Regions from separate parts of the Stenotrophomonas sp. 99219_Sma genome, predicted to be linked through region 2. Evidence: predicted binding sites of a transcription regulator. Region 2 holds the regulator's gene; the other holds the start of a gene.
The links. Region 2 encodes FliA, which starts transcription of late flagellar genes. Its sites were predicted from a motif close to TAAAGTTTNNCNNNCNNNGGCCGATAA; they were not measured.
Positions count from the first base shown of each region.

Region 1: the regulator FliA is predicted to act here: its motif matches at 4,479-4,505, upstream of ACZK13_RS15730 (methyl-accepting chemotaxis protein).

Region 1 covers NZ_CM151117.1:3,407,908-3,423,824, reverse strand. Annotated here, with positions in the region: gene ACZK13_RS15755 (DUF2065 domain-containing protein) at 1-108, shown strand, start outside; gene ACZK13_RS15750 (adenylosuccinate synthase) at 650-1,942, shown strand; gene ACZK13_RS15745 (hypothetical protein) at 2,060-2,722, shown strand; gene ACZK13_RS15740 (M23 family metallopeptidase) at 2,652-3,332, opposite strand; gene ACZK13_RS15735 (L,D-transpeptidase family protein) at 3,337-4,299, opposite strand; gene ACZK13_RS15730 (methyl-accepting chemotaxis protein) at 4,535-6,661, shown strand; gene ACZK13_RS15725 (hypothetical protein) at 6,748-7,038, opposite strand; gene ACZK13_RS15720 (hypothetical protein) at 7,053-7,565, opposite strand; gene ACZK13_RS15715 (alpha/beta fold hydrolase) at 7,733-8,473, shown strand; gene ACZK13_RS15710 (hypothetical protein) at 8,483-8,968, opposite strand; partial or broken gene ACZK13_RS15705 (catalase) at 8,991-11,024, opposite strand; gene ACZK13_RS15700 (AraC family transcriptional regulator) at 11,198-11,920, shown strand; gene ACZK13_RS15695 (amino acid permease) at 12,002-13,369, shown strand; gene ACZK13_RS15690 (VOC family protein) at 13,473-13,883, shown strand; gene gcvP (aminomethyl-transferring glycine dehydrogenase) at 13,976-15,917, opposite strand, start outside.
Region 2 covers NZ_CM151117.1:2,102,144-2,118,060, forward strand. Annotated here, with positions in the region: gene ACZK13_RS09630 (chemotaxis protein CheA) at 262-2,250, opposite strand; gene ACZK13_RS09635 (response regulator) at 2,296-2,661, opposite strand; gene ACZK13_RS09640 (STAS domain-containing protein) at 2,658-2,966, opposite strand; gene ACZK13_RS09645 (chemotaxis protein CheW) at 3,252-4,454, opposite strand; gene ACZK13_RS09650 (ParA family protein) at 4,451-5,233, opposite strand; gene motD (flagellar motor protein MotD) at 5,238-6,254, opposite strand; gene ACZK13_RS09660 (flagellar motor protein) at 6,256-6,996, opposite strand; gene ACZK13_RS09665 (chemotaxis protein CheA) at 7,098-8,930, opposite strand; gene ACZK13_RS09670 (protein phosphatase CheZ) at 8,933-9,538, opposite strand; gene cheY (chemotaxis response regulator CheY) at 9,538-9,930, opposite strand; gene ACZK13_RS09680 (RNA polymerase sigma factor FliA) at 9,988-10,731, opposite strand; gene ACZK13_RS09685 (MinD/ParA family ATP-binding protein) at 10,728-11,615, opposite strand; gene flhF (flagellar biosynthesis GTPase FlhF) at 11,602-13,224, opposite strand; gene flhA (flagellar biosynthesis protein FlhA) at 13,370-15,430, opposite strand; gene flhB (flagellar biosynthesis protein FlhB) at 15,475-15,917, opposite strand, start outside.

The sequences.
Region 1 (15,917 bases), 1.3 Mb from region 2:
AAGCGCATGGCCGAGCGCCTGCTGGACCTGCCCAGCCCAGCCCTGCGCAGCTTCGGCGGGCTGGTGCTGCTGGCCGGCCTGAGCCTGCTGTGGTGGGCGCGGCATTGAAAGGGTAGTGCCAGCCGCTGGCCGGCAACCTGGGATTGCCGGCCAGCGGCCGCCTGCGTTCACATGCGTGGCCCGGCTCTGGTAGATGCCAACCTTGGTTGGCATTGCCGGCCAGCGGCCGGCACTACCGGGAGGCGCCTGACCGGCCGGTACATGCGTGGCCCGGCTCTGGTAGATGCCAACCTTGGTTGGCATTGCCGGCCAGCGGCCGGCACTACCGGGAGGCGCCTGACCGACCGGCACATGCGTGGTCCGGCTCTGGCAGATGCCAACCTTGGTTGGCATTGCCGGCCAACGGCCGGCACGACCGGGCGGGGCGGCTGACCGGCCGGTGAAGCCGTCCGTCGGAAAGGTGGCACCCGACCCCGGAAACCCGGATAATGCACAAAAGCCGGACGGGCCTCCCCGTTCGGCTTTTTCCGTGTCTGGGCCTTCCATCGCCGGCTGCTCCCCGTTTGGAGCCGCCCTCCAGGTGCTGGCCAGCCCCGCCACGGTTCAACCGTCCGCGGCCCCGATGGCCGCAACATATGAGGAGCCCGTCATGGGTCAGTCTGTCGTAGTGTTGGGTGCCCAGTGGGGCGATGAAGGCAAGGGCAAGATCGTCGATCTGCTCACTGAGGAAATCGGCGCCGTCGTGCGCTTCCAGGGCGGCCACAATGCCGGCCACACCCTGGTCATCAACGGTAAGAAGACCGTCCTGCACCTGATCCCGTCGGGCATCCTGCGTGACGATGCGCTGTGCCTGATCGGCAACGGCGTGGTGATCTCGCCGGCCGCGCTGCAGAAGGAAATCGCCGAGCTGGAAGCCTCCGGCGTGGAAGTGCGTTCGCGCCTGAAGATCTCTCCGGCCGCGCCGCTGATCATGCCGTACCACATCGCCCTGGACCAGGCGCGCGAGCGCGCTGCCGGCGGCAAGGCGATCGGCACCACCGGCCGTGGCATCGGCCCGGCCTACGAAGACAAGGTGGCGCGTCGCGGCATCCGCATCGCCGACCTGCATTACCCGAAGCAGCTGGAAGAACTGCTGCGCACCGCGCTGGATTACCACAACTTCGTGCTGACCAAGTATCTGAACACCGATGCGGTCGATTTCCAGAAGACCTTCGACGAAGCGCTGGCCTTCGGCGAATACGTGCAGCCGATGAAGTCCGACGTGGCCGGCATCCTGCACGACCTGCGCAAGCAGGGTAAGCGCGTGCTGTTCGAAGGCGCGCAGGGTGCGCTGCTGGACATCGACCACGGCACCTACCCGTACGTCACCAGCTCCAACACCACCGTGGGTGGTGCACTGGCCGGTTCCGGCGTCGGCGCCGATTCGATCGACTACGTGCTGGGCATCGCCAAGGCCTACGCCACCCGCGTCGGCGGCGGCCCGTTCCCGACCGAACTGGACGACGAAGTAGGCCAGGGCATCCGTGACCGCGGCGCCGAGTACGGTGCCTCGACCGGCCGTCCGCGTCGCTGCGGCTGGATGGACATCGTCGCGCTGAAGCGCGCCGTGGCCATCAACGGCATCAGCGGCCTGTGCATCACCAAGCTGGACGTGCTGGATGGCATGGAAAAGCTCAAGGTCTGCATCGCGTACGAATACAACGGCAAGCGCACCGAGTACGCGCCGCTGGACGCGCAGGGCTGGGAAGACTGCACCCCGGTGTACCTGGAGTTCCCGGGCTGGAGCGAGAACACCCACGGCATCACCAACTGGGATGACCTGCCGCCGGCCGCACGTGCCTACCTGCGTTCGCTGGAAGAGCTGGCCGGTTGCCCGATCAGCATCGTCTCCACCGGCCCGGACCGCGACCACACCATGGTCCTGCAGGATCCGTTCGCCTGAGGTAGCGCCGGGCGCTGCCCGGCGTAGGTGACAGTAAGAGCCCCGCGAAAGCGGGGCTTTTTCGTTACTGTGTCGGCACGGCCAGCAGGGAAATGACGTGATGACCCGGATGTCAGCGTGAAGGGCGTAACGGTGGTGCGGATCACCCTGTGGGTGATGTGGAGCCTGTGGGGCATCGCCTGCCTGGTACTGCTGCTGGGTGCGGCCGCCAATGCCCTGGCGTCGCGCACGCAGACGGTGCCGCTGGTGCTGAGTCCTGGCGCAACCGCCCAGATCACCGTCTACCGCCTTATCGATGACCAACTGCGGTTGCGCCTGCGCTATGCCGCGGACGGTACAGAGGCTGACCCCGAGGTGCTGCTGCACATCGAAACTCCGACCGATCAGAGAGACTTCCGCGCAGGGGAGCGTTCGGGAGTGGCCGGGCAGGGCATCAATCGCGCGCTGGCTTCGGTTGAGTCCAGCGGCCTTACGGCGTTCTACTTTGGCTATGGCCGCGGCGACGCATTGCCACGCGGCCGCTCATGGCTACGGGTCACCGTGCTGGAGGTGGACCCGGCGCTGGCCGGGCACGCGGCAGACATCGAGCTGCAGCCACCGCTGGACCTGCTGAAGCTGACCGACCTGGATTACATCTGGCTGTGGCCGTTCTTCTTCTGGAAGATGGCGGCGCTGTTCCTGCTGATTCCAGGGGCTGCGTTGGCTGTCTTTACTCTGGTGTTGAGGCGCTGGCAGCGCCGGGCGTCAGTGCCGCCGACTTCAGCAGGGGATAGGGGTTGATCGACTCTCCCTTCCACCACTGTTTTTCCGGTCCGAGCATGTGTACTTCGAAATGCAGGTGCGGCGCGTCGGCACTGGCATTGCCTGTGCTGCCCACGTAACCGATCACATCCCCGCGTTTGATCACCTGTTTTTCCGCCAGGCCATCGGCGTAGCGCTGCAGATGCGCGTAGTAGTAGCACCAGCGCCCGCTGGGCTCGAACTGGTAAATCGTCAAGCCGCCGCGCTCGCTGTCGAACAGTTTTTCCACCGTTCCATCGGCCACCGCCAGGACCGGCGTACCGGTATCGGCCATGATGTCGATCGCATCGTGTACGCGTCCTTCGCTGCGGGCATCGGTGAACGTATCGCGCAGCTGGGACGCATGGATACCCTGCACCGGCAGCAGCAGACCGGATGGTGCATCCGCAGTCTGCGCGGCCGACGGCGCGGTGTTGGCGGGTGGGGCTGTTGCGGGTGTCGCTACAGATTCCTTCGCCGGCGCCGCTGCCAGTGCCGATTGCGCTTGCGGCAGCGGGGCGGGTACCGGATCACCCGCATCGCGGTGCAGCCACCAGCCTGCACCCAGCCCCAGCAGAACGCCCAGCACGATCAGTTGCGAAAGGCGCATCGGCTCACTCCTGCATCACCACGGGTACCGAGGTATCCACGGCATCGGCCACGCGCTGCGCATCCCAGTTGGTCATGCGCACGCAGCCATGCGATTCGGTCTTGCCCACATGGCCGGGTTCGGGCGTGCCATGCAGGCCGTAATGCGGCTTGGACAGATCGATCCAGACCCGCCCGACCGGATTGTTCGGACCCGGTGGCAGGGTGGCCTTCTTTTCGCCCTTGCGGGCATCCCAGAACAGTTTCGGGTTGTAGTGGAACGGCGGGTCGCGGTAAACGCCCAGGATCTTCCATTCGCCGATCGGTAACGGGTCGTGCTGGCTGCCCGACGACACCGGGACCTGTGCGATCACCTTGCCCTGCGCATCCAGCAGCTGCAGCGTGGAGTCGGATTTGTCGACCACGATCTTCGCCGCCTTCGGCAATGCGGCCAGTGCGATGTTGGGTACCTGGATGCGGCTGCCAGCCTTGGTCAGGTCCACGTCGGGATTGAGCGCCTTCATCAGCTCAGGGGAGGCATGGAAGCGCTCGCCGAGGGCTTCTTCCACACTGCCGTAGCCCAGCGATGTGAGCTTGGCCTGGGCGGCGGGCCCTTTCGGAGTGGCCTGGAACGGACCGGCGACATCCTCAGCAGTCAGCGTGTAGCTGGCCAGCGGCCCAACGGTATCGGCCTGCAGGGCCTTCCAGGTGGCGTCGTCCAGTTCACCCGTTACGTCCAGCCCATGCGCTGCCTGGAAACCCGACACCGCGCGTCGCTGGTTGCTGCCCACTTCGCCATCGATCTGGCCAGGGGAGAAGCTCGCGCGATCCAGCAGCACCTGGGCGTGCAGCGCGGAGTGGGGTGCGGTGTCCGGTCCGGCCGTTTCGGCAATGGGTGCGGGCAAGTGGGGCGGCGGCGCCTGCGCGAAGGCTGGCGACGCCAGCAGCGAGAGAGCGAGCAGGGTGGATCGGGACACGGGCAAGGGCATTGGGATCTCCAGCAGGTCACGCCACCACCTTGCCCGCAGCAGCCGCCGAGCCACCGTGAAAGGGATCTGATGCCCGCATGAGCAGCCATGGGTATTGCAGCCGTGTCCAGCGCGCAGGTGCTGCTGCGCAGGGGGCTCACCAAGGTGAACGGTGGCCGACGCCGTCGACGGACGGCGATCAAGATTGCCTGCCGGGCCGCCGATAAGGGCGCATCCCCCCGTTTTGGATACCCCCATGAACTACTTGAGGAACGTCAGGGTTGCCTGGCGTCTTGGGCTGGGCTTTGGCCTGTTGCTGCTGCTGGTTGCCGCCGTGGTGGCCACCGGCGCCACCGCCAGTGTCGTGCAGAAGCGCGCGATGCAGCAGGTGGTCGACGTCAGCGTGGCCAAGGTGCGGCTGCTGTCGCAGATGCTCGATGCCAACAACCAGATGATGGTCGTGCGCCGCGAAATGCTGATTCGCCAGGGCGAAGACCGTGGCAGCGACGAGAAGCGCATTGCCGACCTGGTCAAGCGCTACGAGGCCAGCTGGACCGCCTACCAGGCGCTGCCCAGCGACGCCGACGGCAAGGCCATCGCGGAAACCATCGCCGCCAAGCGTGCCATTGCGCGTCCACTCAACAAGCAGACCAGCGAACTGATGGAGCATGGCGACTACCCGGGCGCCGTGGCGCTGACCCTGGGCCCGGTGCAGGAAGCGGCCAATGGCTGGAACAAAGCGCTGTCCGATGGCGTGGACTTCGAAGAGAAGGAAAGCCGTGAGGCAGCCGCCGAGGCGATCCGCCTGGGTGAGCGCAGCCTGCTGCAGCTGCTGGTGCTGGGCGGCGTCGCGCTGCTGGTGGGCATCGGTGCCTCGGTGATGATCGGCCGCAGCCTGACCGGTCCGCTGGCCCGCGCGGTGAACCTGGCCGAGCGCCTGTCCAAGGGACAATTGGACCAGGAGTTCCGCCTTGGCGGCCGTGACGAACTGACCCAGCTGGGCGAGGCGATGGCCAGCGTGCGGCAGAGCGTGCAGGCGGCGATCGGCGCACAGCTGCAGATGGCTGAGCAGCATGAGGCGGGCGCGATCCGCTATCGCATGGACGTCACGGCGTTCCCCGGTGACTTCGGCCGCATGGTGCAGGCCACCAACAGCCTGGTCGAATCGCACGTGCAGGTGGAGCTGCTGATGGCCGAGGTGATGCAGCGCTACGCCATTGGCGACCTCAGCCGCGACTTGCCGGACTACCCGGGCGAGAAGGGCACGCTGACCCGCACCCTGGCGGCAGTGAAGCAGAGCCTGATGGCAATCAACGCGCAGATCGATGAACTGGCCCGCGCCGCGCGCGCCGGTGATTTCAGCATGCGTGGCGATGCTGCTGAATTCCAGTTCCAGTTCAAGGCGATGGTCGAGCACCTCAACGGCATGATGGCCAGTTCACAGGCCAGTATCGCCGATGTTTCCGACGTGCTGCGCGCGATCTCGCACGGCGACCTGACCGCACGCATGGATGGCGAGTACGACGGCGTGTTCGCACGCATGCGTGACGACGCCAACACCACCACCGCACAGCTGACCGGCATCGTGCGTGGCATCCAGGTGGCTGCCGACAGCATCAACAACGCGGCGCAGGAACTGGCCGCCGGCAACAACGACCTGTCGCGCCGCACCGAGCAGCAGGCAGCCAATCTGGAAGAGGCTGCTGCATCGATGGAGGAACTGACCTCCACCGTGCGCCAGAACGCCGAGCTGGCGCGTCAGGCCGACAGTGAAGCGCATGCCGCGGGTGCCGCCGTACGCGAGACCGAGCAGGCGATGGCACAGATGGCGTCGGTCATGGGTGAGATCGACCAGTCCTCGGCACGCATCTCGGAAATTTCGACGGTGATCGATGGCATCGCGTTCCAGACCAACATCCTGGCGCTGAATGCTGCGGTGGAAGCGGCGCGTGCAGGTGAGCAGGGGCGTGGATTTGCCGTGGTCGCCAGCGAAGTGCGGACGCTCGCACAGCGTGCCGGTGTCGCCGCCAAGGAGATCAAGGAGCTGATCGAAGACGCCGCTGCGAAGGTGAAGAGCGGCCTGGCAGTGACCGTTGAATCGGAAGCCGCGATCGCACGCGTGGCCCAGGCCAGCTCGCGAACCACCCAGCTGATGAGCGACATCGCAGCGGCCAGCAAGGAGCAGGCCGCCGGTATCGAGCAGGTCAACCAGGTGGTGGTGCAGATGGACCAGGTGACCCAGCAGAACGCCGCGCTGGTGGAAGAAGCCACTGCCGCCAGCCGCGCGCTGGAGGAACAGGCGCATGCGCTGACCACGTCGGTGGCGGTGTTCAAAGTGGAGCAGGGCGCGCGCATGCCCATCATGCCTGCGCAGGCGGCGTAAGCAACCTGCGACTGGATGTTGGATGGCGCCCTGCATGCGCTCCCGCGTGCAGGGCGTCGATGCGCTCAACCGGTCCGTGCCGCTGGCTAGCGCCCGCGCGCGGCGCGTTCGATCAGCCAGCCGGCTGCGTACAGCAACAGCAGTGTTGGCGGAAGCAGCACTGCATACGCGGTCGACCAGGGTTTGCCGTACAGCAGGCTGGCTGCGCCGATGGCATCGAGTGCGGCGGACTGTAGGGTGATGGGGAGCGCCATCAGGATATAGGTGCCCTTCGGGTCCGCATCCGACTGCGCGCCGTGAACCAGCCATGCGGTCAACAGCAGGTAGACCACGCAAAGCGCAAGACCGGTCCAGCTCAGTAATCGCCGCATCTTCATTCGCATGCTTCCGTTCAACGGACGTCGAAGCGAGCCTGCAGAGGCAGGCTCACATTCCGCAGCAGATCCCTGACCACCACCTGCGCAGTCCATGTGCCTTTCGGATCACTGGCCTCGGCGACGAACTTCAGGTGCAGGTTGGTCATGTACAACAGGGTTGGCGGGCCGGGCAGGGCAGTGGTGAAACAGGGAACATCGCGTTCGTCGACACTGGTACTGCCGTCCGGACGTAGCATGCGCAGATCGCAGTGCACCTTGGGTACGCGGTTCTCGTCCAGTTGCGGGTTGGACAGGAATGTCAGCAGGAACAATTCACCGCCCAGGTGGACTTCGTTGGCCTCGGTAAAACCGGGAGTGGTCTCCGGTGGGGTTTCCCACTTGGCCTGCCAGTCGGCATCGGAGGTAACCAGCAGCGATGCAGCAAAGCCACCGCTGGATTTCATTGCATCGGTCTCCGGCATCGCCTTGCCGTCCCCGTTTATCCAACCATCGCTGGCGGAGCTGTTCAGTGGCAGCATCATGGCCATCATGGCCAGCGCGTAGGTCCATCGCATCAACGGCTCTCCTTGGCAGCCGCGTTCCGCGGCAGAGCGGACAGTATTGCTCAACCTTGACCGGCAAAGCAGCCGGAGAGCCGGAGCAGAGGTTCCGTTGCCTGCCGATGTGGGTGATGCTTGTCAGCAAAGGAGGTGACATGGGAATCGGGAGCGAGGAAAAGCCGGGCTGTGATTCAGCATCGGCTGCGCCGCAGCACGTGCTGATGCTGCCCGGCCTGGATGGCTCCGGCAGGCTGTCCACCCCGTTTCTGTCAGCACTTCAGGCTCATGGGCTGACGACGCAGGCGATTACGCTACCTGCGCAGGGAGGGCAGGATCACGCCACGCTAGCCCAACGGCTGTGGTCGCAGCTGCCCGGCCATTCCTTCATCCTGCTTGCCGAGTCCTTCTCGGGCCCGTTGGCAGTTGAACTGGCCACGCGACACCCTACCGGGCTGCGCGGACTGGTGCTTGCCTCGACCTTTGCGCGTCGGCCGGTGCCATTGCCGGCAGCCAGCGCAGCCCTGCTGTCGCCGGCTTGGCCTCTGCCTCCCGTGGCGTTGCTGGCGCGCCTGCTGCTGGGGCGGTGGCGCACCCGCGAGCACATGTCGATGCTGCGCGATGCGTTGGTCCAGGTTCCGGCGATCACGTTGCGGCAACGCGCCGCAGCGACCCTGCGGGTCGACGTACGCGCATTGCTGTCGGCAATCGAAGTGCCGACGCTGTGCCTGCACGCGTGCCATGACCGCCTGCTGTGGCCGCCCAGCGTGGCAGAGCTGCAGGCCCTTTTGCCGGATGCTCGTCATGTTTCGCTGGAAGGGCCGCATCTGCTACTCCAGGCGCGCGCCGACGCAGCTGCAGCCGAAGTTGCCGCGTGGATGAGGACGCTGTCGCCATGATCGAAGGGCTCAGCCGCGCGCGCGGGTACGTGCTGCCTTCTTCGCTGCCACCCTGCGCACGGTTTTCTTTGCCGCACGGGTCTTCGCTGCCTTCTTCGCGGCAGCACTACGCGAGGCGGGAGTGCTGGCCTTCTTGGCCACCGTCTTCTTTGTCGTCTTCTTTGTCGCCTTCTTTGTGGCTGTCTTGCGAGCCGGTGCCTTCTTAGCCGCCGCCTTCTTCGCAGGTGCCTTCTTCGCTGCCGTCTTGGGTGTGGCCTTCTTTGTAGCGGACTTCCTGGCAGGCGCCTTCTTGGCAGCGGTCTTGCGGGTCGCCTTCTTCGTACCCTTGCGTGCGCTGCCGCTACGCTTGCCGCCGCCATCCTGCTTGTTCACGGTAGCCCAGGCAATACGCTCGGCCGTGCCTTCGCCAGCACCGCGCTCGCGCTCGCTTTCCTCGATGTGCTCGGCCTGGCGCTTCTGTTTGTCGGTATATGCGGATTTGTCACCACGGGGCATGACGGTTCTCCTGTCGTTGTAGTCAGGCCAGCAGGCGCAGCTTGGGTTCACGCGCCCATTGGCGGGTGGCGGCGACCGCCAGGAAGGCCTTGGCATCTTCCGCTTCGACGATGCCGGCATCGTTGCCGACCCTTGCTGCCTTCAGCAGCGCATGGCCGCCGGCATCGCTGGCAATGGCCTTCAGGTGCGCCCACGCCTGGCTGACGAATTCGATGGCTGCACTCTCTTTCGACAAAGCCTTCGCGGCTTCCGGGCTGAGCACTACGGCCACCGCATCGAACACGGCCGAGGGGGTGCCCGCCAGCTGCCCATCCGCCGCCTGCAAGGCGCCGTCGCTGAGCGTGGCGCCACCCACTTTGGGGGCGACCAGCTTCACGTCTGCACCTGCTTTCCTGGCTGCTTTGCTCAGGCTGGCAATGATGCGAGCGTCGGAGCCTTCATCGAACAGGATGCCGATGCAGCGACCCTGCAGGGTAGGCTTGTTGCGCCCGATCACGCGTACCTCGGGAGCGGGGGGCATGTCCCGCACCGGGGTGGCAGTCGGCGCGGGGGCGGGGAGTGCAGGCAACGCCAACCCGTCAGCCACGCGCTGTGCCAGTGAGTCGTCGATATTGCGCAGGTGGCTGAGGGTACGCACCCGCACCTTCAGCGTTTCCACCTTGGACAACTCGAACACCAGCGCTGATGCCAGATGGGCCTGTTCCGGCTTTTCAAGGCTACGGAAGAACATGCGGGCCTGGCTGTAGTGGTCGGCAAAGCTCTCCGCGCGGATGCGGCCCTTGCGGCCATCGTCCGTGCTGGCGTGACTGCGGAATCCGCTTGAGGCCTCGCGCGGTGTGTCTTCCTGCAGCGAGCTGGGATCGTAGGCCACCCGGCCCTTGGGAACCTGCATCTGCATGTGGCCGTCGCGCTGATGATTGGCAAACGGGCACTTCGGAGCATTCACCGGGATCTGGTGGAAGTTGGGGCCGCCCAGGCGCAGCAGCTGGGTGTCCAGATAGGAGAACAGGCGCCCCTGCAGCAGCGGGTCGTTGCTGAAGTCAATGCCGGGCGGCACGTTGGCCGGGCAGAACGCCACCTGCTCGGTCTCGGCGAAGAAGTTGTCCGGCCAGCGGTCCAGCACCATGCGGCCGATGACCTGCAACGGCACCAGTGATTCGGGAATGATCTTGGTCGGGTCCAGATGATCGAACGGGAATGCGTCGGCCTCTTCTTCCGTAAACAGCTGCACTGCCAGCTCCCATTCCGGGAAGTCACCGCGCTGGATGGCCTCGAACAGGTCACGGCGATGGAAGTCATTGTCGGCCGACTGCAGCTTCAGCGCTTCGTCCCAGACCGTTGACTGGATGCCCAGCTTCGGCCGCCAGTGGAACTTGACGAAGGTCGACTCACCTGCCTCGTTCAGCAGGCGGAAGCTGTGCACGCCGAAGCCTTCGATCATGCGCAGCGAACGCGGAATGGCACGGTCGCTCATTGCCCACATGATCATGTGCATCGACTCGGGCATGAGCGAGATGAAATCCCAGAAGGTGTCGTGGGCCGTGGCCGCCTGCGGGAAGGCACGGTCCGGTTCCATCTTCACCGCGTGCACCAGGTCCGGGAATTTCATGGCGTCCTGGATGAAGAACACCGGGATGTTGTTGCCGACCAGGTCCCAGTTGCCCTCCTTGGTATAGAACTTGACCGCGAAGCCGCGCACGTCGCGCGGGGTGTCCACCGAGCCTGCGCCACCGGCTACCGTCGAGAAGCGGGTGAACACGGGTGTCTTCACGCCTACCTCGGTCAGGACGCGCGCGCGGGTATGCGCTTTCAGCGATCGGGTCAGTTCGAAGTAGCCATGTGCTGCGCTGCCACGTGCGTGCACGATGCGCTCGGGAATGCGTTCGTGATCGAAGTGGGTGATCTTCTCGCGCAGGATGAAGTCCTCCAGCAGCGTGGGCCCCCGAGCTCCCTGCCGCAGGGAGTTCTGGTTGTCCGCCACCGGGATGCCCTGATCGGTGGTCATCACCGGATGGCTGCTCCCGGCCTGCTGGTGCAGTTCATCACCGTTGCCCCGGTGTTGGTTTTCAGCGTGGGTGGTTGCGCGCTTGCCGGTCGGCTTGCTGGCGGCCATTGACGTTGGCTCCGGAGGATCTGAAAGAGAACCACGACACTGGAACCGAGCCCGTTAAACCGAGGTCCGGCAAAGGTGAACGTACAGGCAAAAGCAGGCTCGGGTATGCTTGCCCCATGCGAGTCGAGCCCGCCGACATCGAAGCCCTGTTCGACGCCATCCCGGATGTGCTGTTCTTCATCAAGGACCTTCAGGGGCGTTACACCCACGTCAACCAGACCATGCTGCGGCGGCTGGGCCTGCGCGCGCGCAAGGACGTGATCGGGCGTACCGCTGCTGAAATCTACCCGACCGGCCTCAGTGCGGACTACGTCGACCAGGACGCCCGCGTGCTGTCCGGTGAGGTGATCGAGAACCTGATGGAGCTGCACCTGTTCGCCAACCGCGAACCGGGCTGGTGCCTGACCTGCAAGCGCCCGCTGGTGGTCGATGGGGCCATCGAGGGCCTGATCGGCATATCCCGCGACCTCGGCCAGAAGGACAGCCTGGGCACCCAATACGAGCAGCTGCGGCTGGCCCTGGCCCACCTCAATGCGCACTACGCCGAGAACGTGCGCATGCAGACCCTGCTGGACATCACCGGCTTCTCGCTGTCCAAGCTGGAGCGCAGCTTCCGCAAGGTGTTCCAGATGACCCCGCAGCAGGTGCTGACCCGGCTGCGGATCCAGATGGCCATGCACCTGCTGCACGGTGACGACAGCATCGCCTGCATCGGCCAGGCCTGCGGTTTCAGCGACCAGAGCGCCTTTACCCGCAAGTTCAAGGCTGAAACCGGTTTCTCGCCGCGCGCCTACCGGGCCCGTATTGGTGGCAACGTCGGCGAGCCGGCGCTGGCCTGAGCCGCCTGCTGCGCTGTGCCTATCCCCGTGGGCACGGGACAGGGTAAGGTGTCGCCCCTGTAGCCGCCGCCAGCCCTGCCGATGCCCAACTCGATTCCGACCGCTTCGCCGTCCCGCCTCGGGCACTCGCTCAAGCCCCGCCAGCTGATCATGATGGGCCTGGGCAGCGCCATCGGCGCCGGCCTGTTCCTCGGCTCGGGCGTGGGTGTACAGGCGGCCGGCCCGGCGGTTCTGGTGTCGTATCTGGTCGCTGGTGCGCTGGTGATCATCGTGATGAACGCACTGGGCGAGATGGCGGCGGCCAAGCCGACCAGTGGCGCGTTCTCGGTCTATGCCGCTGATGCCATGGGAGCCACCGCCGGCGCCACCGTGGGCTGGCTGTGGTGGGTGCAGCTGGTGATCGTGATCGCCGCCGAGGCGGTAGGCGCGGCCGGGCTTCTTGCCACGGTCTGGCCGGCGATACCGGTACCGATGGCGGCGCTGGCCTTCATGCTGTTCTTCACCGCGATCAATCTGCTCGGGGTGAAGAACTTCGGCGAGTTCGAATTCTGGTTCGCCATCCTCAAGGTGGCGGCGATCCTGGCCTTCATCGCCATCGGTGTGGCGCTGCTGATGGGCTGGCTGCCGCAGGTCACCTCGCCGGGCTTGAGCAACTTCACCGAGCATGGCGGCTTCGCGCCGAAGGGGCTGGCCGGCATCGGCGCGGCGCTGCTGGTTGTCGTTTTTGCCTTTGGCGGCACCGAGATCGTAGCCGTCGCTGCGGCCGAAACCGAAGATCCCGAGCGCAGCATTGCCCGTGCCATCCGCACCGTGGCCTGGCGCATCCTGGTGTTCTACATCGGCTCGCTGAGCGTGATCATCGCCGTGGTGCCGTGGACCAGCGAGGCGCTGAAGTCGCCGTTCGCTGCGGTGCTGGATATTGCCCGCATCCCGGGCGCGGGTACGGCCATCACCCTGATCGCGGTGATCGCGCTGCTGTCGGCGCTCAATGCCAACCTCTACGGTGCCTCGCGCATGATGTATTCGCTGGCGCAGCGCCGCGAAGCCCCGGCCGTGCTCGGCTGGACCGACCCGCGCCAGGTGCCGGTGATCGCCGTGCTGGCCAGCGTGCTGTTCGGCTTTGCCGCCACGGTGATGGAACTGCTGTTCCCGGACCGGGTACTGCCGGTGCTGCTGAACATCGTCGGTTCCACCTGCCTGCTGGTGTGGACGCTGTCGCTGGTTTCGCAGCTGGTGCTGCGCCGCCGGGCCGACCGCCTCGGCACCCGCCTGCCGTTCCGCATGGCCGGATTCCCGTGGCTGACCGTCTGTGCGCTGGCGATCCTGGCACTGATCTTCGGCCTGCTGCTGAGTGAGTCGCACACCCGCCTGCAGTTCCTGTCGATGGTGGCGTTGACCGCCACGATCGCCACCAGCAGCGCCATCGCACGGCGCATGCGCGAGGCGTGATTGAAGCTGCCGGCCAGCGGCCGGCACTACCACGGGGGCTGCACATCCGCCGTGCCATCCTGATCGTGTGGGCCGTCCGCGGCCCGTCGACCAGGAGTACCGCATGCTGCGCAGCCGCCCCTTCCTGATGTTCACCGGCCAGGCTGAGGCCGCCCTGGCCCTGTACGCCGAAGCCTTTGCCGACTTCCACCTGCTGGCCCTGCAACGGCACCCCGAGGGAGCCGGCGCCGGCGTGCCCGGGCAGGTGCGCCAGGCCATCTTCCTGCTCGGCGGCACCCATTACCTGTGCTTTGACAGCCTGGATGTGCACGATTTCACATTCTCGCCGTCGATCTCGCTGTTCGTGGAGTGCTCCGGCGCCGAGCAGTTCGAACGTGCCGCACGCGTGCTGGGTGAGGGCGGCCATTGGTTGATGCCGGTAGGCGACTATGACTTCAGCAACCGCTACGGCTGGGTGCAGGACCGCTTCGGCGTGTCGTGGCAGTTGAGCCTGGGGCAGATGCCGGATCCGTGATCGGATGTTTGTGGGTGTGGACCTTGGTCCACACGCGCTTATGAAAACGGCCCGCTTGCGCGGGCCGTTCTGTTTACCGATGCAGCGAGGAATCACGCCTCGACTTCATCGTCCTTGTAGGCATCGACCGGGATGCAGGCGCACATCACGTTCTTGTCGCCGTACACGTTGTCGACACGGGCCACCGGCGGCCAGTACTTGCTCTGCTTCAGGCTGGCCAGCGGGAACGCAGCCAGTTCACGCGGGTAGGCGTGGGTCCATTCGCTGGCGGTCACGGCGGTCGCGGTATGCGGCGCGTTCTTCAGCGGGTTGTCCTCGCGGTCCAGGCGGCCGTCTTCGATCGCGGTGATCTCCTCGCGGATCTGGATCATCGCGTCGATGAAGCGATCCAGCTCGTGCAGCGACTCGCTCTCGGTCGGCTCGACCATCAGCGTGCCGGCCACCGGGAAGCTCAGGGTCGGGGCGTGGAAGCCGAAGTCGATCAGGCGCTTGGCCACGTCCTCGGCGCCGATGCCGCTGGTCTTCTCCAGCGGGCGTACGTCCAGGATGCACTCGTGTGCCACCAGGCCGTTGCGGCCGGTGTAGAGGGTCTTGAAGTGCGGGGCCAGGCGCTTGGCGATGTAGTTGGCGTTGAGCTGCGCGACCTGGGTGGCCTTGCGCAGGCCGTCGCGGCCCATCATCGCGATGTACATCCAGCTGATCGGCAGGATCGAGGCGCTGCCGAAGCTGGCGGCGCTGACCATGCCGACCGGGCCGTTGTCACCCAGCTTGCCTGGCAGGAACGGCGCCAGGTGCTCCTTGACCGCGCACGGGCCGACGCCCGGGCCGCCACCACCGTGCGGGATGCAGAAGGTCTTGTGCAGGTTCAGGTGCGAAACATCCGAACCCCACTTGCCCGGCTTGGCCACGCCGACCAGGGCGTTCATGTTGGCACCGTCGGTGTACACCTGGCCGCCGTGCTTGTGGATGATCTCGCAGATCTCCACCACCTCTTCCTCGAACACGCCGTGCGTGGACGGGTAGGTCATCATGATCGCGGCCAGGCGGTCGCTGTACTTCTCGGCGTTGAGGCGGATGTCCTCGACGTCGACGTTGCCGTTGGCATCGGTTTTGGTCACCACCACCTTCATGCCGCACATCTGTGCCGAGGCCGGGTTGGTGCCGTGCGCCGAGTCCGGAATCAGGCAGATATCGCGATGTTCCTCACCGCGCGAGCGGTGGTAGGCGCGGATCGCCAGCAGGCCGGCGTACTCGCCCTGCGCGCCGGAGTTCGGCTGCAGGCTGACCGCGTCGTAACCGGTGCATTCCACCAGCATCGCTTCCAGCGTGTCGATCAGTTCCTTGTAGCCCAGCGCCTGGTCGGCCGGCACCAGCGGGTGGATCTGCGAGAACTCCGGCCAGGTCACCGGAATCATCTCGGCGGTGGCGTTGAGCTTCATGGTGCACGAGCCCAGCGGGATCATCGTGCGGTCCATTGCCAGGTCCTTGTCGGCCAGCGAACGCAGGTAGCGCAGCAGCTCGTGCTCGCTATGGTGGGTGTTGAACACCGGGTGGGTCAGGAACGCGGACTGGCGCAGCAGGCCGGCCGGCAGCGCATCGGCAGTGCTGGCATCCAGTGCGTCGACGTCCAGCGAGGCACCGAACACGGCAGCCACGGCGACGATGTCGGCGCGGGTAGTGGTTTCGTCCAGGCTGATGCCGACCGAGTCGCTGTCGATCGCGCGCAGGTTGTAGCCGGCGGCGCGGGCCTTGGCGTGGATCTCATCGGCGTGCACGCCGGTGACATGCAGGGTGTCGAAGAAGTCGCCACCGACCTGCACGCCTGCATTGCGCAGCGCTGCGGCCAGGATCGAGGCCAGGCGATGGGTGCGGCGGGCAATGCGGGTCAGGCCTTCCGGGCCGTGGTAGACGGCGTACATCGACGCCATCACCGCCAGCAGCACCTGTGCAGTACAGATGTTGGAGGTGGCCTTCTCGCGGCGGATGTGCTGCTCGCGGGTCTGCAGGGTCAGGCGGTAGGCCGGGTTGCCCTGC
Region 2 (15,917 bases):
GACGGCCGTCAAAGCGAAATAGCGGCGCAGTTCGGATGGACTTTATGGACGCAGATCACATTCGGTTGCGTAGGGATGACGTCGCGAAAGTGGTGCCATGACAGGGCTTTCGCTTGAACGGCAAGGTTGCACCCGAAACCTTCGTGCAGACGGAGTTCACGGTATGCCTGGCGAAGCGAGCGCGGTCAGATCGTGGCCGTGCGCGCAAACGAAAACCGCCGCCCCGAAGGGCGGCGGCTCAGTGCACGCATTCAACGTGGATCAGGCGGCCTGCGGCATCCGCAGCGAACGCACCAGACCGCCGATGTCGACGATCAGGGCCACGCGGCCATCGCCAAGGATGGTGGCACCGGATACCCCGCCGATGCGGCGGTAGTTGTTCTCGATGTTCTTCACCACCACCTGCTGCTGACCGACCAGCTCGTCCACTTCCAGCGCAATCTTCTGGCCATCACCTTCAACCACCACCACCAGCGATTCGCTGCCCGGTGCGCGGTTGCCGTAGCCGTAGTACTCGCTCAGCGACAGGATCGGCAGATACTCGCCACGCACGCGCAGCACGCGGCCTTCGCCGGCCATGCTGCGGATGTCCTCGGCCTGCGGCTGCAGGGCCTCAAGCACATAAGCCAGCGGCAGGATCAGGGTTTCACCGGCCACCGCCACGGTCATGCCGTCGAGGATGGCCAGGGTCAGCGGCAGGCGGATCAGCGTGCGGGTGCCAGCGCCGAGGCTGCTTTCGATCTGGACCTCGCCCCCCAGCGCCTGGATGTTGCGGCGGACCACGTCCATGCCAACGCCACGGCCGGACAGGTCGGTGACTGCATCGGCGGTGGAGAAACCCGGCTGGAAAATCAGGTCCCAGACCTGCGAATCGGTCGGGTTGTCCGGCACCGCCAGGCCGCGTTCGGTGGCCTTGGCCAGGATCTTGGCGCGGTCCAGGCCGCGGCCGTCGTCGCTGACTTCGATGACGATATGGCCGCCCTGATGCGAGGCTGCCAGGGTGATCGTGCCGGTCTCGTCCTTGCCCGCACCGCGACGCACGTCGGGCATTTCCAGACCGTGGTCGATCGAGTTGCGCACCAGGTGCACCAGCGGATCGGCGATCTTTTCGATCAGGCCCTTGTCCAGTTCGGTGCCTTCGCCGACGGTGCGCAGGCGGACCTGCTTGCCGAGACGGCTGGACAGGTCGCGGACCAGGCGCGGGAAGCGGCGGAACACCGCATCGACCGGCAGCATGCGCACGCCGATCACCGCTTCCTGCAGATCGCGGGTGTTGCGTTCAAGCTGGTCCAGGCCGGCGAACAGGCTCTCGGCGTGGACCGGGTCCAGCGCGTGCGAGACCTGCTTGAGCATGGCCTGGGTGATGACCAGTTCGCCGACCAGGTTGATCAGCGCATCGACCTTGTCGACGCTGACCCGGATCGAGGTTTCGGCTTCCTGGCCGCCAGCGCTGCTGGCAGCGGCGGCGGGTGCCGCCGGTACAACGGCAGCCGGTGTGGAAGGGGCGGGTGTGGCAGGTGCCTCGGTGGCGAGGCTCGGCGGCGCAGCCGGACGGATGTCCAGTTCGCAGTCGTCCAGCACCCAGGCGAAGGTGTCTTCAATCTTGCTGCGCGGCACCTTGCCAACAAGTCCCAGGTCCCACGCCAGGTGGGCCTCGAGCGGGTCGAGCTGGGCGAAGCCGGGCAGGCGTTCCATGCGCGCGGCGACCTGCAGCGAACCCAGGTGCTCAAGTTCGCGGATGATGCGCAGCGGGTCGTTGCCGCTCATGAACAGCGATGGCGCCGGGGTGAAGCCGATCTGCCAGGCTTCCGGCGTATCGTCCACCTTGGCTGCGGCGGCCGCGGGGGCGCTCGCTGCGGCCTCGCCGGAAAGAACCGCCTCCAGGCGCGCCTTCACCGCAGCAACTGCGGCGGGATCGGCGGCCTGGCCGTGTTCGGCTTCGCGCAGCAGGGCGCGCAGCACGTCCACCGAGGACAGCATGGCGTCGACGGCGTGGCCTTCCAGCGCCCGCTTGCCGGCACGCAGCTCATCGAGCAGCGTTTCCAGCACATGGGTCAGGCCGGCGATCGCATCGAAGCCGAAGGTGCCGGCGCCGCCCTTGATCGAGTGGGCGGCGCGGAACACCGAATTGATGATCTCCGCGTCCTGCTGCCCCGATTCCAGGGCCAGCAGGCCAGCCTCCATCGCGTCGAGGCCTTCGCGGCTCTCCTCGAAGAAGGTGGCGTGGAAGCGTTGCAGGTCCATGCTCATGGCAGTGGTGGTCCGGAAGCGAAGAAGGGGAGCGGTGGCGGGCGATCAGCCCAGCACTTTCTGCACGGTGGCGACCAGCTGTTCCGGATTGAACGGCTTGACCAGCCAGCCGGTGGCACCGGCGGCCTTGCCTTCGGACTTCTTGTCGGCGGCCGATTCGGTGGTCAGCATCAGCAGCGGCGTGAACTTGTAGTCCGGCAGCTGGCGCAGTTCGCGGATCAGCGCGATGCCGTCCATGTTCGGCATGTTGACGTCGGTGACCACCGCATTGAAGCGCTGGCCCTTGGCGCGACCGAGCGCGACCGCGCCGTCTTCAGCTTCTTCGACGGCAAAACCGGCCGAGGTGAGGGCGAAGGACACCATCTGGCGCATTGACGCCGAATCGTCCACCACCAAGATACGTGCGCTCATGCAGCGTTCTCCACAGATTTCAGGTTGTCATGGGTTACGTCCAGGCCCAGGGCCTGGGTGACGCCCAGCAGGCGCGCGGCGTCACGGAAGGTTGCAGTGCAACCGTGGAAGCCGGTGCCGAGGCCTGCCTCGCGGCGGGCCTGCACGAACGCACACAGCACCTGCACGGCGGCCGTGTGGATGCGGGCGACCTGGCTGGCATCCAGGGTCAGCTCGCCTGCCTGCGCCACCAGCGGGGCGAGGCGGTTCTTGAGCTCGGTGGTGCTCTCGATGCCGAGATCCCCACCCAGTTCGACAGTGCTCATCGTTGCTCCGGACAAACGGTTCCGTGATCCATAACGGCACCCCGGCGGGGTTCTTTAGGGGAATCGACGCGGTGCGTCGATGCGGTCGCTGTTGAAAAGGGGACGGAGGGGATTAAGTCGCAACTGGCTCGGCGCTTTGCGCCGATGCGGTGCCTGTCGGGGACGCAAGGCGTTGATCCGTTGGATCAATACCTTACGTCCCCACTGCGTGGTCGCGGTTGCTGAGGGTGGCTGCGGGAGCGCCTGGTCGATTGCGACTTAATCCCCTCCGTCCCCTTTTTTCGTTCAACTCAACAACCGGGTGGCATCCAGCAGGATCATCGGGCGCTGGCTGACCCTGGCGACGCCACGGAACAGGTCGTTGGAGATCTGGCAGATGCGCGCGGTATCGGGTGGCTCGATCTGCGAATCGGTGAGGTTGGCGACATCTTCCACTGCCGACACGCGCAGGCCGATGGTCTCGCCGTCTTCCTCCAGCACCACGATGCGGGTCTGTGAGTCGTCTTCGGCGGCCGCGGCGCCCAGGTGCAGGCCGAGGTCCATCACCGGTACCACCTGGCCACGCAGGTTCATGATGCCCAGCATGGCCGGCGCAGTGCCGCGCAACGGCAGCAGCGGCACCGGCAGCACCACTTCCTGCACTTTCAGCAGTTCCAGTGCATAGGCCTGGGTGCCGCAGCGCAGGCGCAGCCAGCGCGAGGTGCGCTCGCCGGCGCGTCGGTTCTGCGGATGCGGGCTGCTGGCGGGCCGATGTGCCTGTGCCTGCAGCTCCTGCCAGCTGCTCGGGCGGTTGCCTGCTGGCGCGTCCACGGCCACGCGCGGTGGCGGCGCGGCATCGGTGCGTGCAACTGGAGCGGGTGCTGCGACCACGGCCGCTGGTGGCGCAGGAACGTCCTCGCCGCCCGCAGCGGCCTCGAACGCGGCCTCCAGGCCGGGGCTGTCGGTGTGGGCGAGTCGATGGCTGTCGGCCGGATCGGTCTCGTAGATCACTTCGTCCGGCAGGTCGTCCCATGTAGGTTCCGGGCCGGACTTGGCGGTGGCGGGAGCAGGGGCTGTCTCGTGGATCACCTCGTCAGGCGGGTCATCCCAGGTCGGTTCGCGCTCGGGGGCGGCGACAGGCATTGCGGCGGCCTCGAAGGCGGCCTCCAGTGCTGCGTCGTCCTCTGCCGCGGCAGCAGCAACAGTCTCCGTTTCGTAGATCACTTCGGCGGGCAGATCGTCCCAGGTGGGTTCGCGCTCAGCCGTTGCGGCCGCGTCGAAGGCGGCTTCGAGTGCGGCGTTGTCGACGGCAGGCGCAGCGGCGACGGTCTCGGTTTCGTAGATCACCTCGGCCGGCAGGTCATCCCAGGTCGGCTCGCGTTCGCCGTCGGCTGCAATTGCTGGGCACGCTTCGTCGCTCGCCGGCGGCGGTGCAGCCGGTGGTGCCACGGCGATCGCTTCGCCCAGCAGTTCGTCCAGGTAGTCGTCCAGTACACCGGTGCTGTTCATGCGGCCTGCTCCAGGGCACGGGCGTCCTCGCCGAGGATCCAGTTCAGCGCGCGGCGATAGGCGGCCAGGCCGCGGCCCGGGTAATCCTCACCAACGCTCGGCAGGGTCAGGCCGGCGGCGTTGCTGATGCGGGTGTCGATCGGAATCGCGTCTTCCCACACACGGGTGCCGTGACGATCCTGCATCGTGCGCAGCGACTCGTTGCCGGCGCGGGTGCGGCGATCGAACAGGGTCGGCAGGATCGAGATCGGCAACGGGCGGCGGCGCGAACGTTCGACCATCTCGCCGGTGCGGACCATGCCATCCAGGCCATGCAGGGCCAGCGGCTCGGCCTGGGTGGGGATGATCAGGCGATCGGCTGCGGCCAGCGCATTGATCATCAACAGGCCGAGGGTGGGCGCGCAGTCCAGCAGGATGTAGTCGTGCTGGCCCTGGTGGCGCGCAAGCGCATTCTGCAGCGCCAGGCCAAGGCCAGGCTGGTTGGCGCTGCGGCGTTCCAGCGTGGCCAGCGCGGACTGTGCGCAGACATAGTCCAGGCCATGGATGCTGCTGGCATGGCACAGGCTGGAAAGATCGGCGGGCGGGGCGCCGAACAGCTCCAGCACGCCAGCCGGCGGCGGGTCTACCGGTACGCCGAACGCGCGGCTGAGCGAGGCATGCGGATCGAGGTCGATCAGCAGCACGCGATGGCCAAGTGCGGCCAGTCCGCGGCCGAGGGCGAGGGTGGTGGTGGTCTTGCCGACTCCGCCCTTCTGGTTGGCGACTGCCCAGATGCGCATCGGATTACTCCTTCATTGCCGGGGGAACGGCGGCGCCGACGCGGCTGCCAGCCGGCACCGGCGGCAACTTCACCGGTGCGATGGGGGAGGTGGGGGCGGTAGCCGGAGTTGCCGCGGCTTGTTCGGTATCGGTGTTCCGGGTGGCGCCGGTGGCTGCGTTCAGGCGCTGGCCGAGTGGGTCCACCGAGTGCGAGGTGTCGGCCAGGATGATGACCATCACCCGGCGGTTGCGGTTGCGGCCCTGCGCGCTGTCGTTCTCTTCGCGCGGGCGGAACTGGCCGTAGCCGACCATCGCCAGCCGCGACGGCTGCACGCCCTGGTCGGCGAACAGGTGCACCACGCTGGCCGCGCGCCCGGCCGACAGTTCCCAGTTCGACGGGAAGGTGGCGGTGGCGATCGGTACGTTGTCGGTGTGGCCTTCCACGCGCACGCTGTTGGGTACGTCGCGCAGGACCTCGGCCAGGCTGGCCAGGGTCTGCCGCGCATGCACGTCCAGCGCCGCCGAGCCGGTGGGGAACAGGATGTCGCTGTTGATCTCGACTTCGATCCACAGCTCGGTGCGGCGCACGCTGATCATGCCGCGGTCGATCAGCGGCGCCAGTGCGGCGGTCAGGCGGTCCGCGATGCTGTTGAGCTGGCGCTCGGCGCGCGCGATCTGCTCCTGGTTGTGCACCGAAACAGGCATACGCATCTGCGAGGCCATCGACGGCAGCAGGGTCGGGTCGTGCGACGGCGCAGGCGCCGAGGGCCCGATCTTGGTGCCGGACTTGATCACCGAGGGGCTGTCCCAGCCGCCACCCTGCACCTGCTTGTTGCCGACCTGTACCGGATTGATCGTGCGCGGCGCGCCCCCGAAGGCATCGGTCAGCGCGTCGGCCATGATCCGGTACTTGCCTTCGTTCACCGAGGAAATCGCGTACATGACCACGAAGAAGGCGAGCAGCAGCGTCATCAGGTCGGCATAGGGGATCGCCCATGCTTCGTGGTTGGCGTGCTCTTCGTGGTGCTTGCGGCGGGCCATGTCAGTGCAGGAAGCCGGAGAGGTTGGTTTCAATGTTGCGCGGGTTCTCGCCCTGGGCGATCGAGATCAGGCCTTCAATGACCATTTCGCGGTCGCGGGTGTTGTGCGAGATCACACTCTTGAGCTTGGCGGCCACCGGCAGGAACAGCAGGTTGGCCGAGGCGATACCGTAGATGGTGGCGGTGAACGCTGCGGCGATGCCGTGGCCGAGCTTGCTCGGGTCGGCCAGGTTCTTCATCACCGCGATCAGGCCAAGCACGGCACCAATGATGCCCAGCGTCGGTGCATAGATGCCCATCGCTTCGAAGACCTTGGCACCGGCCTGGTCCTGGTGTTCCTGGCTGCCCAGTTCGATTTCCAGCATGTGCCGCATCGATTCGGGTTCGACGCCGTCCACCAGCAGCTGCAGGCCCTTGCGCAGGAACGGGTCCTGCTGTGCTTCCACCTGCGATTCCAGGCCCAGCAGGCCCTGGCGGCGGGCGATGTTGCTCCACTCGACGATCTGCTGGATCAGTTCGCGGCGATCGCTGTGCGGCGGGCGCACGACCCAGCGCACGATCTTGAAGGCATGCTTGAACACCGCCGGCGAGGTGTGCAGCAGGATCGCGGCGACGGTGCCGATGATGACGATCACGAACGCCGCAGGCGACCACAACGACGCCAGGCCGGCGCCCTTGAGGATGCTGCCGCCGACCAGCGAGGCCAGGGCGAGAAAGAGTCCAATGAGGCTGAGTCTATCCATGGTTCCGGTATCGGCGTGTATGAATGGGACTTGAGACACCGGTAGATCGCGTACAGACGGTGGTCACAGTTTTCGGGGCGCCGGGCATGGCCCGGTGGGGTTCATCGCAGCCCGTCCACGTCCAGGATCAGCGCCATGCGACCATCGCCGATCAAGGTTGCACCGGCATAACCGCGCAGGCCGCGCAGCGCTTTCGGCAGCGGCTTGATGACCACTTCCTCACGCCCGCGTACCTGGTCCACGACCAGCCCGAAGCGCGCTTCGCCAGCCTGCAGCACCACGATGGTCAGCAGCGGCGAGGCTGCCGGCGTCACATCCAGCCACTGGCGCAGATCGACCAGCGGCAGCGTGTGCGAGCGGCGGTCGAGCACGGCACGGCCATCGAACCAGCCCAGCGAGGTGCGCGGCGCGTGCAGCACTTCCATCACGCGGGCCAGCGGCAGCGCATAGACGTCCTCGCCGGCCTGCACCAGCAGGGTCGGCAGGATCGCCAGGGTCAGCGGCACGCGGATCAGGAAGCGGCTGCCACGGCCCAGCTCCGACTGGATCTGGATCTGGCCGCTCAGTTCGCGGATGCGTGACTGCACCACGTCCATGCCGACGCCACGACCGGAGATGTCGGTGACCTGCTGCTTGGTCGAGAAGCCGGGCAGGAACACCAGGTGCAGGCACTCCTCGCTGCTCAGGCGCGCGGCGGCTTCCGGATCGATCAGGCCCTTCTCGCGCGCCTTGGCACGCAGCTTTTCCGGGTCGATGCCGGCGCCATCGTCCTGCACCTCGATGCTGACGTAGTCGCCTTCCTGCTGTGCGGACAGGCGCACATGGCCCATCCGTGGCTTGCCCTGTGCCTCGCGCAGGTCGGGCATTTCCACGCCATGGTCGATGGCGTTGCGGACCAGGTGCACCAGCGGGTCGGCCAGCGCTTCCACCAAGTTGCGGTCGAGCTCGGTCTCGGCGCCGATCAGTTCCAGGTCCACTTCCTTCTTCAGCGAGCGGGCGACGTCGCGGGCAACCTTGGGGAAGCGCGAGAACACCTTGCCCACCGGCTGCATGCGGGTGCGCATCACTGCCGACTGCAGGCGGGCGGTGGCGATATCCAGAGTGGACACGGCCCGGTCCAGCTCTTCATCGCGCAGGCGTGCACGCAGGGTCTTGAGCCGATTGCGTGACAGCACCAGTTCGCCGATCAGGTTGACGATCGCGTCCAGGCGCTTGGTGTCCACGCGCACGGTATGTTCGGCCTCGGCCAGCGGCTTGGCGGCCGGCTTCGCCACCGGTGCCGGTGCGGCGACCGGGCGCGGCGCTGCGATCGGTGCCGGTGCCACCACGGCCGCAGGCTTGGTGCCCGGTGCCGCGCCACCGTGCAGCTGGTCGAGCAGGGCTTCGAACTCGTCTTCGCTGATCAGTCCGTCGTCGGCCTTCTTCGCTGGCGCGACCGCGGTCGGCGCGTTGCCACCATGCAGCTGGTCGAGCAGAGCCTCGAATTCGTCGTCGGTGATCAGGTCGCTGCCACCCGCGGTGGGTGCTGCGGCGGCGGCGGGTGCAGCCACGGCACCGCTGTGCACGTCGAACTGTGCGATCAGGTCCGGCGGCGCATAGCCCGGCTCGGTGCCGGAGGAAACCGCGTCCAGCATCGATTGCAGGTAGTCCAGCGATTGCTGGGCCGCGTCGAAGTGGTGGGCCTGCAGCACGGCCTGGCCGGCACGTGCGGCGCCCAGCGCCTCTTCAGCGGCATGGCACAGCTCGACCATGGCGGTGACGCCGAGGAAGCCGGCGCCGCCCTTGAGCGTGTGGTAGCCGCGGAACACCGCGTTGAGCTGGTCGCTGTCCTGCGGTGCCTGCTCCAGCGACACCAGCTGTTCGCCGAGGCGATCCAGGATTTCCTGCGCCTCGATGATGAAATCGGCAGTGATGTCGTCGGATACCGCGCTCATGCTTACAGCCCCAGATCCGACAACAGGTCGTCGGCGTCGTTCTGCGAGACCGCGTGGCGGTCCAGTCCCTTCAGTGCCGGCCCGGCCAGTTCCGGGTCGGTGCGATGCTGTTCCGGCGGCAGGCCGAGCGCGCCGAAGCCTTCGTGCACGCGGCGGACGATGCCGACCACGCGACGGATGATCTGCCCGGTCAGGTCCTGGTAGCTCTGGGTCAGGGCGATCTCGGTCAGGTTGTGGCGGATGCGCTCGAGCTGCGCGTCCTGGCCCGGCTGCAGGCCTTCGGCGCGCAGCTGTTCGGTCAGGCTGCGGCATTCCTCGGCCAGGTCCAGGGTGCGGTGCGTGGCCTGTTCGGTCATCGCCACCACGTGGTCCAGTCGCGCGCAGGCGTCGTCCAGTTCGCCGGCTTCGCTCGGCACGGTCGGCAGTTCGCCCAGCGCCTGTCCCAGCTCGCGGGCCAGCCGCGAGAGGCCGCTCATCATCGGCTGCGTGCGCAGCGCGACCAGCCCGTCGATGCGCTGCCGCCAGGCGGCCTCGTCACCGGACTCGAGTGCGTCCAGGGCTTCCTGCAGGCGCAGGGCGAGGGCGTTCTTGTCGACCGTGGTATCCATCAGGCGCTGGCCGCCAGGCGTTCGAAGATCTTGCCGAGCTTCTCTTCCAGCGTCTGCGCGGTGAACGGCTTGATGATGTAGCCGTTCACGCCGCTCTGGGCGGCTTCGATGATCTGCTCGCGCTTGGCTTCTGCCGTGACCATCAGCACCGGCAGGGTCTTCAGCTTGGCATCGGCACGGATGGCCTTGAGCAGCTCGATGCCGGTCATTACCGGCATGTTCCAGTCGGTGACCACGAAATCGAACGGCTGGCTCTGCAGCAGCGACAGCGCGGCATGCCCGTCCTCGGCTTCGGCGGTATTGGTGAAGCCCAGATCGCCCAGCAGGTTCTTGACGATTCGACGCATGGTCGAGAAGTCGTCGACGATCAGGATGCGCATGTTCTTGTTCAAAGCAGAATTCCTTTGTTGTTCATTCCGGACGGCCGGGGGCAGCCGCCTCGGGGATGTTCATTCTTCGAGGCCTGCGTCGGCAGCCTCGAACAGCTTCAGCCGGCCGCGCAGGCGCAGTACCGCCTGGCCGTGGATCTGGCAGACCCGCGACTCGCTCACGCCGAGCACCGCGCCGATCTCCTTCAGGTTCAGTTCCTGCTCGTAGTACAGCGAGAGCACCAGTTGTTCGCGCTCGGGCAGGTGGCCGATGGCCTTGCCCAGCTCGCGACCGAACTCACCGCGCTCCAGTACCTGCTGCGGGGTCGGCCCGCCCTGGGCGACGGTGTCCAGCTCGCCCTGGTCCTCGATGCGCGATTCCAGGCTCAGCACCTGGCCACGTGCAGCGTCTTCCATCAGCCGCAGGTACTCAGGCAGCGGCATCTCCATCGCGGCGGCCACTTCAGTGGCGCTGGCGGCACGGCCACTGCTCTGTTCCAGGCGGCGGATGGTGGCGGCGGCATCACGTGCACGGCGGTGCACCGAGCGCGGGACCCAGTCACCACGGCGGATCTCGTCGATCATCGAACCACGGATGCGGATCGAGGCGTAGGTCTCGAAAGAAGCACCCTGGTCGGCGTCATAGCTGCGCGAGGCTTCGATCAGTCCCATCATGCCGGCCTGGATCAGGTCGTCGACCTCGACGCTGGCCGGCAGGCGCGCGGCCAGGTGGTGGGCGATGCGCCGCACCAGGTCCGAATGCTGGGCGATGACTTCGTTTGCCGCCGAGCGCTGCACTTCCCTGTACTGGGCTGCGCCTTTCATGCCGTCACCCCACGCTGCTTGAGGATGCGTTCGAGGAAGAACTCGACGCCGCCACGCGGTTCGGTCGGCGCCTGCCAGCGCGCGGTACGGCGCGCGATCTCGGTGATCGCCAGCGCCGCCGGGCTGGACGGATAGGCCTTCACCACCGGCTGCTGGCGCTGCACCGACAGGCGCAGCCAGTCATCCTGCGGCACGCAGCCCAGGTAGTTCAGCGAGACATCGGCAAGGAACTTCTCACAGACGCGGGTCAGCTTTTCGTACAGCACGCGGCCCTCGTTCGGGTCGCGCACCATGTTGGCCACCACCTGGATGCGGTCCACGCCGCGCTCGCGCGACAGCACCTTGATCAGTGCGTAGGCGTCGGTGATCGAGGCCGGCTCGTCACAGACCACCACCACGGTGTCCTGTGCGGCCTGGCAGAAGGTCAGCACGCCATCGGTGATGCCCGCGGCAGTGTCCACCACCATGATGTCCAGCTCGCGCTCCAGTTCGGAGAACACGTTGACCAGGCCAACGTGCTCGGCCGGGGCCAGCTCGGCCATGTGGCGGCGGCCGGATGCGGCCGGGACCACCAGCACGCCGTTCGGGCCTTCGACGATGACGTCATCCAGCGTGCAGCGGCCGGCGACCAGGTCGGCCAGCGTAAAGGTGGGGTTCAGGCCCAGGATCACGTCGATGTTGGCCAGGCCGAGGTCGGCGTCCAGCAGCAGCGTGCGCTTGCCCATTCCAGCCAGGGCCACGGCCAGGTTGGCCGACACATTCGTCTTGCCCACGCCGCCCTTGCCGCCAGTGACCGCAATGGTGCGCACAGGGCCGAGCGGCTCGCTGCGGGTGGCCGACAGCGGGAAGGTCTTGGTCAGCTTGGCGTACTCACGCGACGGCATGGTTCAACTCCGGGTTGCAGGGCATATCGGCCGCGCGGCGCAAATCTTCAAGGCGAAGTACAAGATTGGCTGCACTGGCCCGGTGCAGGTCCTCCGGGACGTCCTGGCCATCGGTCACCCAGGTGATCGGCAGGGCATGGTCCACGGCCACCGACAGGGCGTTGCCGAAGCGGCCGGTCTCGTCCAGCTTGCTCAGTACCAGGCCCTGCAGGTTGGCGGCGCCGAAGCGGCGGACCACCTCGTCCATGTCGCCGAAGCTGGTGTTGGCCGGCAGCACCAGCAGGGTGCGGACCTGGCGGGCGGCACGCAGCCACTGCAGCTGGGCGGCCAGGGCGCGGTCGCGCGGGCCCAGGCCGGCGGTGTCGATCAGCACCAGCTTGTAGTCCTTCAGGCGTTCCAGCAGCTGGTCCAGGTCGGTGCCGCTGTTGGCCTCGTGCACCGCGATGCCGAGCTGGCGGCCGTAGCCGTACAGCTGCTCGCGGGCACCGATGCGGGTGGTGTCGGTGGTGACCAGGGCCACGTCACGCGGCGCGTGCTTCTCGGCGAAGCGCGAGGCCAGCTTGGCGATGGTGGTGGTCTTGCCGGCGCCGGTCGGTCCGACCAGTGCGATCACACCACCTTCTTCCAGCGGGTCGACCGGGGCGATCGGCAGCTTGCGCGAAATCAGCCCCAGCATCAGGCCGCGGCCTCGATGGGCCTCGGTCTCCAGCGGGATCTGCATGGCCACGTCGCGGGCCAGGCCGGCATCGAAGCCATACTCGTCCATCAGGTCCAGCGCGGTGGCGCGCACCGGGCAGCCGCGCAGGCGCTCGTCGGTGAAGCGGTTCATCTCGCGCTCGATCACATGGCGCATGCCGGCCACTTCCTGGCGCAGCTGGCGGATCTCGGCGTCGTCCTGGGCCACCAGGGTCAGTGCCGGGGCTGGGGCCAGCACGGGGGCAGCGCCGGTTTCGTCGCTGGCTTCGACCGGTGCCGGTTCGCTGGCAACGATCCCGGGCTGCGCTTCGGTCACGGCAGCGGTCGGCAGCGGCGGCGGCTGCACGGCCGACGTCGCGCTTTCGTGATGCGTCTCGTGCGGCGGGTCGATCTGGAAGCGGGCGCGGTTGGCCGGTGCGGCGGTGCTGGGCGCCGGTGCGACGATGGCTTCGGCGAACGGAGCGAAGATCTGATCCGGCAGCGCCGGTTCGTTGACGGCGGCGCGTGCCAGGGTGGCGGCGAAGCCGGTGCTGCCGCGGGTCGGCACGATCTCGTCGGCGCTGTCCAGGGTGCGGCCGGTGGCGCCGACCGCAGCGCGGGCGAGGGCAGCCACGGCCGAGGTGGTTGCGGCGACCGGTTCCGGTGCCGGGGTATTGCTGCGGCGGCGGGTGACCGCGGCGATCACCGCGTCGGCGGCGGTGCGCGGCTTCGGCGCCGGCGGCGGAGCGATGTCACGACGCGAGGCTTCCAGTGCACGCTGCACGGCGCTCTCGTCGTAGTTGGCGGCGGCGACGATCTCGATGCCTTCCTCGATCCGGCGGTTGGACAGGATCACGGCGTCAGGACCATGTTCCTTGCGCACCAGGTTCATGGCCGAGCGCATGTCGGCGGCGACGAATCGTTTGATTTTCATGCTGTGGTCACGGGACGAAGACGGCGGGGTGGCGGTCGGAGAACTCGGGTGGTCGGTGGTCTGCACGGTGCGGGTTCCCCTTGGTATCTGTCTGTTGCGTTGGTTCGAAAGTGGTGTCTGTTTTCTGGCGCATCGGAGGGCGGCGTCAGCTGATCGTTCCGACCAGCTTCAGGCGCTTGTCCTCCGGCACCTCGCTGTAGGCCAGGACCGACAGCGACGGAACGCTGTGGCGGACCAGGCGGGCCAGCGCGGCACGCACCGGGCCAGGTACCAGCACGACCGCGGGCTCGTTGCGGGCTTCCTGCTTGCTGACACATTCGGCCAGGCTCTGGTGCAGTCGCTCAGCGAGTCCGGGTTCCAGCGCGGCGCCGTTGCCCTGCGTGGACTCCTGCAAGACACGTTCCAATTGTGGGTTGAGCGTGAACACCGGCAGCTCCGCCGACATTCCGGCGATCTCCTGCACGATGAAACGACCCAGCGCGGTGCGCACCGCGGCGGTCAGTACGGCCGGGTCCTGGCTGTTCGGAGCGTGTTCGACCAGTGCTTCGGCGATCTTGCGCAGCTGGCGGATTGGAATGCGCTCGACCAGCAGGTTCTGCAACACGCGCACCACCGCCGACAGCGGCAGCGCCTTCGGCGTCAGATCTTCGACGAGCTTGGGCGCGCTCTTGGCCAGGTTGGCCAGCAGGTGCTGCACTTCCTCGTGGCCGAGCAGCTCGGGCGCGTGTTCGCGGATCAGGTGCGACAGATGGGTGGCGACCACGGTGGCCGGATCGACCACGGTGTAGCCCAGCGTTTCGGCCTGGGCACGCTGGTGCGGTTGGATCCAGGTCGCGTCCAGGCCGAACGCGGGGTCCTTGCCGGCGATGCCTTCCAGCGCGCCGAGCGCGCTGCCCGGGTCCAGTGCCAGCTCGCGGTCCGGATGGATCTCGGCGGTGGCCACCGGTACGCCGTGCACCAGCACGCGGTAGCCGTTGGCCGGCAGTTCCAGGTTGTCGCGGATGTGCACCGACGGGATCAGGAAGCCGACGTCCTGGGTCAGCTTGCGCCGCACGCCCTTGATGCGTGCCATCAGTTCGCCGCCCTGGCTGCTGTCCACCAGCGGAATCAGCCGGTAGCCGACCTCCAGGCCCAGCGGATCGACCGGGCGCAGTTCGTCCCAGCTCAGTTCGGCAGTCGGAGCCGGCGCGGCCGGGCGGCCGAGTGCGTTGAGCGCGGCAGCGTCATTGCCTGCGGCTGCCGGATCGGTGGCCGCGGCCTTGCCCTTGCGGTAGACCTTCCAGGCGATGAAGCCGAGGATCGCGGACAGTGTCAGGAAAGCGACGTTGGGCATGCCCGGCACCAGGCCGACCACGCCGATGATGCCGGCGGTGATCGCCAGCGCACGGTACTGCCCGAACACCTGGCCGGTCATGGCCTGGGCCATGTCCTGCGAGCGCGAGGCGCGGGTGACCAGCATGGCCACGGCGCTGGAGACCAGCAGCGCCGGCAGCTGCGCCACCAGGCCATCACCAATCGACAGCAGGGTGTAGGTGGCAGCGGCATCGCCAAACGGCATGCCATGCTGCAGCACGCCTACGGCCAGGCCGCCGAGCATGTTGATGAACAGGATCAGGATGCCGGCAATGGCATCACCACGGATGAACTTGCTGGCACCATCCATCGCGCCGTAGAAATCGGCTTCCTCGCGGACTTCCTCGCGGCGCAGCTTGGCTTCTTCACGCGTCAGCAAACCGGCGTTGAGGTCGGCGTCGATCGCCATCTGCTTGCCGGGCATCGCGTCGAGGATGAAGCGCGCGGTCACTTCCGAGACGCGGCCGGCGCCCTTGGTGATGACCACGAAGTTGATGATGGTCAGGATCGCGAACACCACGATGCCCACTGCGTAGTTGCCGCCGATCACGAATTCGCCGAACGCGGCGATGACCTTGCCCGCGGCGTCGTGGCCGTTCTGGCCGTTCAGCAGGATGACGCGGGTGGAGGCGACGTTCAGCGCCAGCCGCAGCATGGTGGTGATCAGCAGCACGATCGGGAAGATCGTGAAATCCAGTGGGCGCTTCACGTAGACCACCGCCAGCAGCACCATCAGCGAGATGGCGATGTTGAAGGTGAACAGCGCATCGAGCACCGGCGCGGCCAGCGGGACCACGACCATGGCCAGCAGGGCCAGCACGATCAGCGGTGCGCCAAGGCCCTGGCGGATCATTTCCAGCGCGCGGCGGGTGTTGAAACCGGTGGAGGGCTGGGCGCTCACGGGCGGCCTCCCTTGCCGAATTCATCCACCTGGATGTGCGGGGCGTCCGGCATCGGGCCAGTGCGCCAGGCGCGCAGCTGGTAGACGTAGGACAGGACCTGGGCGACGGCCGAATACAGTCTCACGGGGATTTCCTTTCCGAGTTGGCCTTCCCGATACAAGGCGCGTGCCAAAGGCGGGGCGGAGACGATCGCCACCTTGTTGCCGTCGGCCACTTCACGGATGCGCAGGGCGGTCTCATCCACACCCAGGGCGACCACTTTGGGGGCGTTCATGGCGCCGCCCTCGTACTTAAGGGCCACCGCGTAGTGGGTGGGGTTGACTACCACCACGTCGGCAGTGGGCACCGCCTCCATCATCCGGCGGTTGGCCATCTGCTGTTGCAGCTGGCGGATGCGGCCCTTGACCTCCGGGCTGCCCTCGCTTTCCTTCATTTCCC